2 regions of the Solibacillus sp. R5-41 genome follow, and region 1 is predicted to be linked to the other one. Evidence: riboswitches for the same ligand, from Rfam matches in the RefSeq annotation. Region 1 holds a riboswitch; the other holds the start of a gene.
The links. A riboswitch is a leader RNA that binds a small molecule or an ion and turns the genes downstream of it on or off. The one in region 1 is predicted to bind FMN.
Positions count from the first base shown of each region.

Region 2: another riboswitch for FMN. It lies ahead of CSE16_RS05775 (ECF transporter S component); the one in region 1 lies ahead of ribE (riboflavin synthase).

Region 1 covers NZ_CP024123.1:2,411,861-2,415,292, forward strand. Annotated here, with positions in the region: gene ribE (6,7-dimethyl-8-ribityllumazine synthase) at 36-500, opposite strand; partial or broken gene ribB (3,4-dihydroxy-2-butanone-4-phosphate synthase) at 704-1,282, opposite strand; gene ribE (riboflavin synthase) at 1,297-1,932, opposite strand; FMN riboswitch at 2,110-2,240, opposite strand; FMN riboswitch at 2,388-2,517, opposite strand; gene CSE16_RS11700 (ABC transporter substrate-binding protein) at 2,835-3,413, shown strand.
Region 2 covers NZ_CP024123.1:1,239,785-1,243,216, reverse strand. Annotated here, with positions in the region: gene brnQ (branched-chain amino acid transport system II carrier protein) at 24-1,367, opposite strand; gene CSE16_RS05775 (ECF transporter S component) at 1,543-2,121, opposite strand; FMN riboswitch at 2,378-2,554, opposite strand; gene CSE16_RS05770 (hypothetical protein) at 2,636-3,432, opposite strand, start outside.

The sequences.
Region 1 (3,432 bases):
TTTGTACCTGGCATGTCATTAATCATATTTCAAAACTAAAACATTCTATTTAAATTCGCCATTTCAATAGCCGAAATTGCACTGTCATATCCTTTATTCCCTGCTTTAGTTCCAGCGCGTTCAATCGCTTGCTCGATATTTTCAGTTGTTACGATACCGAAAATAACTGGAACGCCTGATTCTAGGGATACATTGGCAATGCCTTTTGCTGCTTCGTTGCAAACGTAGTCATAATGTGTTGTGGATCCACGGATGACTGTACCTAGTCCAATGACCGCATCATAGTTCCCGGTAGCGACCATTTTTTTTGCGAGAAAGGGCACTTCAAATGCACCGGGTACCCATGCAATATCAATATTTTCTTCTGAAACACCATGGCGCTTTAAACCATCCATTGCACCGCTCAATAATTTAGCATTAATAAATTCATTGAATCGCCCGACAATAATACCTATTTTTAAGTCTGTACCTACTAATTGTGCTTCAAATGTTTTTCCCATGTTCATATCCCCTATGCTAATTGTAATTTTCTCTTTTCGTGCAATAGGTGTTCAAACACCCATTGTAAGAAGAGAAGTCCCTGGCAGATGTCACAGATTTTGAAAAGTATTAATTATATTGATGGCTGCCAGATACAGGCCTCCATTTAAATTCAAAATTTGGACGCAATTACGCCACAGCGTAATTGATTTATATGCAATGCTAATGCATCAATTGTTATAAATTTTAACTGAAAGGTTTTGGCTATTTCCCATAAATCCGGTACGCGTGCCATTGTGCCGTCTTCATTCATAATTTCACAAATAACCCCTACTTGTGCGGAACCGCAAAGCTTTGCCAAATCGACCGCAGCTTCCGTATGTCCTCTACGCTCTAATACTCCACCGTCTTTTGCAAGCAGTGGAAATACATGTCCTGGTCTTCTAAAATCTTGCGGTTGAACGGTTTCATCCAATAGTGCCAACATCGTATCTGAACGCTCAAAAGCACTAATGCCTGTTGTTGTTGTTTTAAAATCAATGCTCACAGTAAATGCGGTTTGATGGACATCCGTATTTGTTTGAACCATTGACTGAAGCTGTAATTTATCCGCAATTCTTTGTGAAATCGGTGTACAAATTAAGCCGCGCCCATACGTTGCCATAAAGTTAATATTTTTTGGTGTAGCGTGTTCCCCAAGTATTAGGAAGTCTCCTTCATTTTCACGATTTTCATCGTCAACTACAATAATGACTTCCCCTGCTTTTAACGATTCTATCGCTTCCTCAATTGTATGAAACATCTCGGTGCACTCCTTTAAAATCCATGTTGTTGTAAAAAATCCATTGAAAGATTTTTTGTTTGACTATTCGTCAAATGTTGCAAAATATATTTGCCAATAAGATCGGTTTCAACATTGACGAGATTCCCTACTTTTTTCATACCGAGTACCGTCTCTTTATACGTATGTGGAATTAATGAAACGGTTATTAAGGACGTTGTAACATTAAAAACAGTTAAACTTGTGCCATCTAGTGTAATGGAACCTTTTACTAAGCAATTTTTTAACAGTTCTTTCGGTACTTCCAAATCCATATACACAGCATTTGCAACTTGGCGTATTTGAACAATTTTGGCCACTCCATCAATATGTCCTGAAACGAAATGTCCGCCAAAGCGACCATTTGCTGCCATGGAACGCTCCAAATTTACTGTTGAGCCGACCTGCAATTGTTGAATGCTCGATGCTTTCACCGTTTCCGGCATAACATCTACCGTAAAAGCATTACTTGTAAAGCTTGTCACAGTTAAACAAACGCCATTTACTGAAATACTGTCCCCTAGCCTTACATCTTCTAAAATTTTTTTAGCATGAATGGATAACTCCATTGCTTGAGGAGTTGATTTCATCTGGTGAATCTTTCCTAACTCCTCGATAATCCCTGTAAACATCTTTCTCACCTCATCCTATCAATTTCGCCTTGGCGTAATTGCATCTAGCTTTATTTTCATAAAGAAAATAAAATAGAAAAAACCCCGATATTAGCTCGGAGTTTTGATGAGAGTTGTAAAAATGGCATAGTCAAATAAGCTTTTTTCCATTTATTTTTGAAAAAAGTCGACCATTTTTATTTCCTTCTCCCATCCAGACTATACTGTCGGCTTTGGATTCACACCAAATCCTGCCTAAAAAAGGCTCGCGGGCTTAGAATTTCTTCATCACCGCCGATTGGGATTTTCACCCGACCCCGAAGGAAAACATATAAAATTTTACAAAGTTTCTTCAAAAAACAAAAAAACCACATAGAAGATGCTCTACGGGGTGATTAGAAAATTCTTTTTTAGGCGTATTTAAATAAACCTTAGTGTAAACGCTAAACTACACAAAGGGTTCATTTTAAACCTAACCAATCCTTCTCTCATCCAGACTATACTGTCGGCTTTGGATTCACACCAAATCCTGCCTAAAAAGGCTCGCGGGCTTAGAATTTCTTCATCACCGCCGATTGGGACTTTCACCCGACCCCGAAGGATTATTCAACTATGACGCCCATTATAGCAGACTATTTTTATAAAGGCAAAATAAATTGAGAACACCAAACTAAAAACTTATTTTTATTTGCATTGCTATGTTCCTCAAGTGTTTTAGCCAACCTAACCTATAAGAACCATCATTAATACCACTAAATCTGCGCAATACGTCTTTTTAATGAGAGTTATTTGTAGATTTTTGTTATTTGATAATTAGCAAACAATCCTTATTTGCTGCGAAGATATATAAAAGTAAAATGAAACCTTCAGCTTACAATCATCGTATAATGAAGGACACACGAACATAGAAAGTCGGTGAAGAGATGGACAAATTATTAGGCTGTTTTGGGATTATCATTGTGGTGAGCTTAGTTATTAGTATTATTTTGAACTTTTGGACATATATAGCAGGCTTTTTCGGGATTTTTATTGTGATTGGATTCCTCTTTTTATGGAATCAAAAACGCAAGGAACAGCAGGCGCTGGAAACAAAGCAGCAACAACAGATTGATGCGCAAAATACGATTGAGTATAAAATGGAACGCCTGCTAACACTGACAAAAGATGCAGATCCAAAAGGGATGAAACGCCAACAATATTTGCACAAGGAGCAGTACACTTTACGGGATTATTGGTATAAATATTTGGATTTACGGGCGAAATTATTACTGAACAATACGCCCACTCACAGAGAAGAGGCAGTTCTCCACTTAATGTGTGATGAGCTGCTTGCAAGAATGGACAACCTTGAAATAGAAGTTCAGGATTCGGTGAAAAAGGAGTTTATCGAAGAGCATTTAACCCCACTTCTGCAAGACATTGTGAATATTATGGATGGGATTAATCCGACACAAACAATTAATATTGATGCCTATCAGCTTTTAAAAACCGCAATAGAATAACGTGCTCCGACTTTTTTAA
Region 2 (3,432 bases), 1.2 Mb from region 1:
CGCAAACAGATTGAAGCTTTACTTTAAACAACGGCACTCTTTTTAGGAATAATCAAACCAATAAGCACACCTATTATCGCTGGTACAACCCAACCTAATCCAATCGAATAGAGTGGCAATATATCCGCATAAAATGCTGAAATCGCTGTTAAAAAATTCACTTCAAATGATGGCACGTTCGCTATTAGCGCGTTATAGCCATCAATCGTACTAATAAAGAACGTCAAAATAATAGCGCCTGCGTATACCGACTGCTTATTTTTAAAGTACGATGAAGCGAGCCCAAGTATAATTAGAACAATTGCTAGAGGGTATAAGAACATTAAAACTGGTACCGCAAACGTAATAATATTCGTCAAACCAAAATTTGCAATTGTAAACGAAACTAAACATAATGCAACTACAAATAATTTATAGCTAATTTTTGGGAACACTTCATGAAAAAACTCACTACATGCTGTGATTAGCCCGATACTCGTTTTTAAACACGCTAATACGATAATGATTGCTAATAATATCGCGCCATAAGCACCAAAATAATGTTCTGCTACGGCCGCGAAAATTTGGCCTCCATTATCAAATGTCCCTACCATTCCGACACTCGATGCGCCCATATACGTAATTAAACCGTAAATAAGCATCATTAACGCCATCGCAAAAATACCTGATTTCCATGTCGCTTTAGCAATTTCTTTTTTATCGGTAATTCCAGCGCGCTTAATGGCATTAATGACGATGATCCCAAATGCTAATGAAGCAAGAGCATCCATCGTATTATAGCCTTCTTTGAAACCTGTCATAAAAGCTTCATTAACATAGCTACTTGTTGGACCGTAGAAATTGCCCATCGGTGAGAAAATACTAATTGCAATGAGTATAAATAAAAACACTAAAAATGCTGGTGTTAAATATTTTCCGATATAATCCATTACTTTTGCCGGATTCAACGAAAAGTAAAATACAATCGCGAAAAAGACAAAACTAAAAATTGCTAACCAGAACTTAGCTTGCTCAGGTGCTATGAACGGCTCAAATCCAACAACAAACGGAACCGTAGCCGTACGTGGAATCGCAAAGAAAGGACCAATTGTTAAATACAATGCAAGTGCGAATAATACGCCAAAAACAGGATGTACGCGACTTGCTAAATCCTTCAGACCATTACTTCCCGAAAGTCCTATTGCTAATATCCCTAAAAACGGCAAACCAATCGCCGTTATTAAAAATCCGATAAGTGCCGGCCAATAATTTGTACCTGCTAGCTGTCCCATTTGAATCGGGAAAATTAAGTTACCTGCGCCAAAAAACATGCCAAATAACATAGTCCCGATGACAGCATATGTAGAAAAGGGTATTTTTTTATCCAATGATGTCACTCCTATGATGTTAGTTCAATGTTTGCTATTCTCAAAATAGATTGATTTTTCGCAACAATGAACAATATGATACCAGTCTCAGCATCTGATTACAATAGTAAACGCATATTTATTATTAGAAAACGAAAGCCAGCACCCAATGATTGGCATGCTGGCTTTCCTCGTATTATGCTAAAAACTGCGAACGTTGATTTTCAATCCATACCCGCATGATGCGATAAATCATTGTGGCAATGACTAATAAGATAATTCCTTTTATTATATTAAACGGTAAAATACCTAAAACAATCGTTTCGTACATATTAAATTCAGGCATCCCTAATAGATACGTATACATTGGTAAAAACGCGAAGTAATTTAATACAGCCATGCCAATTGACATGATGAAAGTACTAATCACTAATCCACCAACAAGTCCTTTTACTGATGGGAACCTTTTATAAATATAATAAGCTGGGATCACAAACGAAATGCCTGTTACAAAGTTGGCAATATGCCCTACTGGAATACCTTCTGGTGCGCCTGTAAAAATCCAATCTAACACGTTTTTAATCAGCTCAACTAAAATTCCTGCAACAGGTCCCATTGTGATGGCTGCAATTAATGCAGGGATATCACTAAAATCAATTTGTAAAAACACTGGGAACCATGGTAATGGGAAGTTAAGTAACATCAAAATAAATGAAATACTACTTAACATACCGATTGTTACGAATGAACGTAACTTTAAACTTTTCTTGCGCATAAAAAATCTCTCCTCATTGCTGATTCACTCTTGCAAGAAGAAAGGACGAATCAAAATCATCCCATGAAAAAACCCTTATGCTAATAAAGAAGCATAAGGGAGAATAGGCACACTTAAATAAAGGTCTATTCCATGTTTTTAAAAACATAACTCAATCCTTTTTCTTTGTATAAGAAAGTTAGCCTTTCTAAATACTAGAAAAACAAAAATTGTGTTTACCAAAAAACACGGCAGTTTCATGAAATGACGACCGTACCTCCATCTTCTCCCATCCAGACTATACTGTCGGCTTTGGAATCACACCAAATCCTGCACACAAAAAAGTGGCTCGCGGGCTCGAAAAGTTGACTGTAGCGTCCTCCAAGTAAATGGTCAGAGGCTACAACTTTATATTACCGCCGGTCGGGAATTACACCCTGCCCCGAAGATGAATCAATATTAAATTTTGTTACATGTTCATTATAAGGTAAATAAAAGAATTGTAAAGTCTTTCGCTTACAATTCTTTTATTCGATTATTTAATATTGTTAAAGTCGTAGTTAATTAAATTCGCGGCAACTGGTTTTGGTAACGGCTTTGAAAAATCAAAACCACCCCATTCTTGCTGTTTTATTTGTTCAAATTTCACTTGTTTATTAAAGCTGGCCGCTGTTAGAAGAATCCCTTCAATCATGCGCATCGCCTGAGCTGAATCATATCTATCTAAATCGAGCAGTTCATCAAAAATAACAGTTACGGTATTTCCCTTTTCTATCACTCGGAAGGATACATCGGGCAAAATAGCTGTTTGAAAAATATCATTTGCTTCCATCGTCATATTTAGTAACGCATCTTCAACATTGCTAAAGCTCATTCGAAAATTGGGACTTAAATAAGTTGAACCGTCACGCATTTGATAACTAAAATAATTATAATTCGTCGTTTTCCCTGTTAACATAATCGGTTTATATACTTCCCCGATATGATCAAGCATCATTTGTGTGCCTTCTTCATTTTTCAATTGCACTTGGTCATAACTTGCACCAAATGTATCAATTAAAGCTCCCCTATAATTCGAGAGAGCAGCTGAACCTGCATCATAGTTATGGTCATTTGGAAGCTGGTGAACTAAATTCTTTTCATTTTCCGTAAAGCTTCCTTTGAAAGGATGATACTCTTTAAAGCCTAGTGCTTGCTCCTCAATAAACGGTGCAAATTCATTATAAAGCTGCAATTTCGTTGGGGATTGCGTACCTAATTGACGTTCCACGATTTCAATTGGAATCAAGAAACTAGCAGGCACACTTTCCGCATCATCCCCTGCCAATCCTA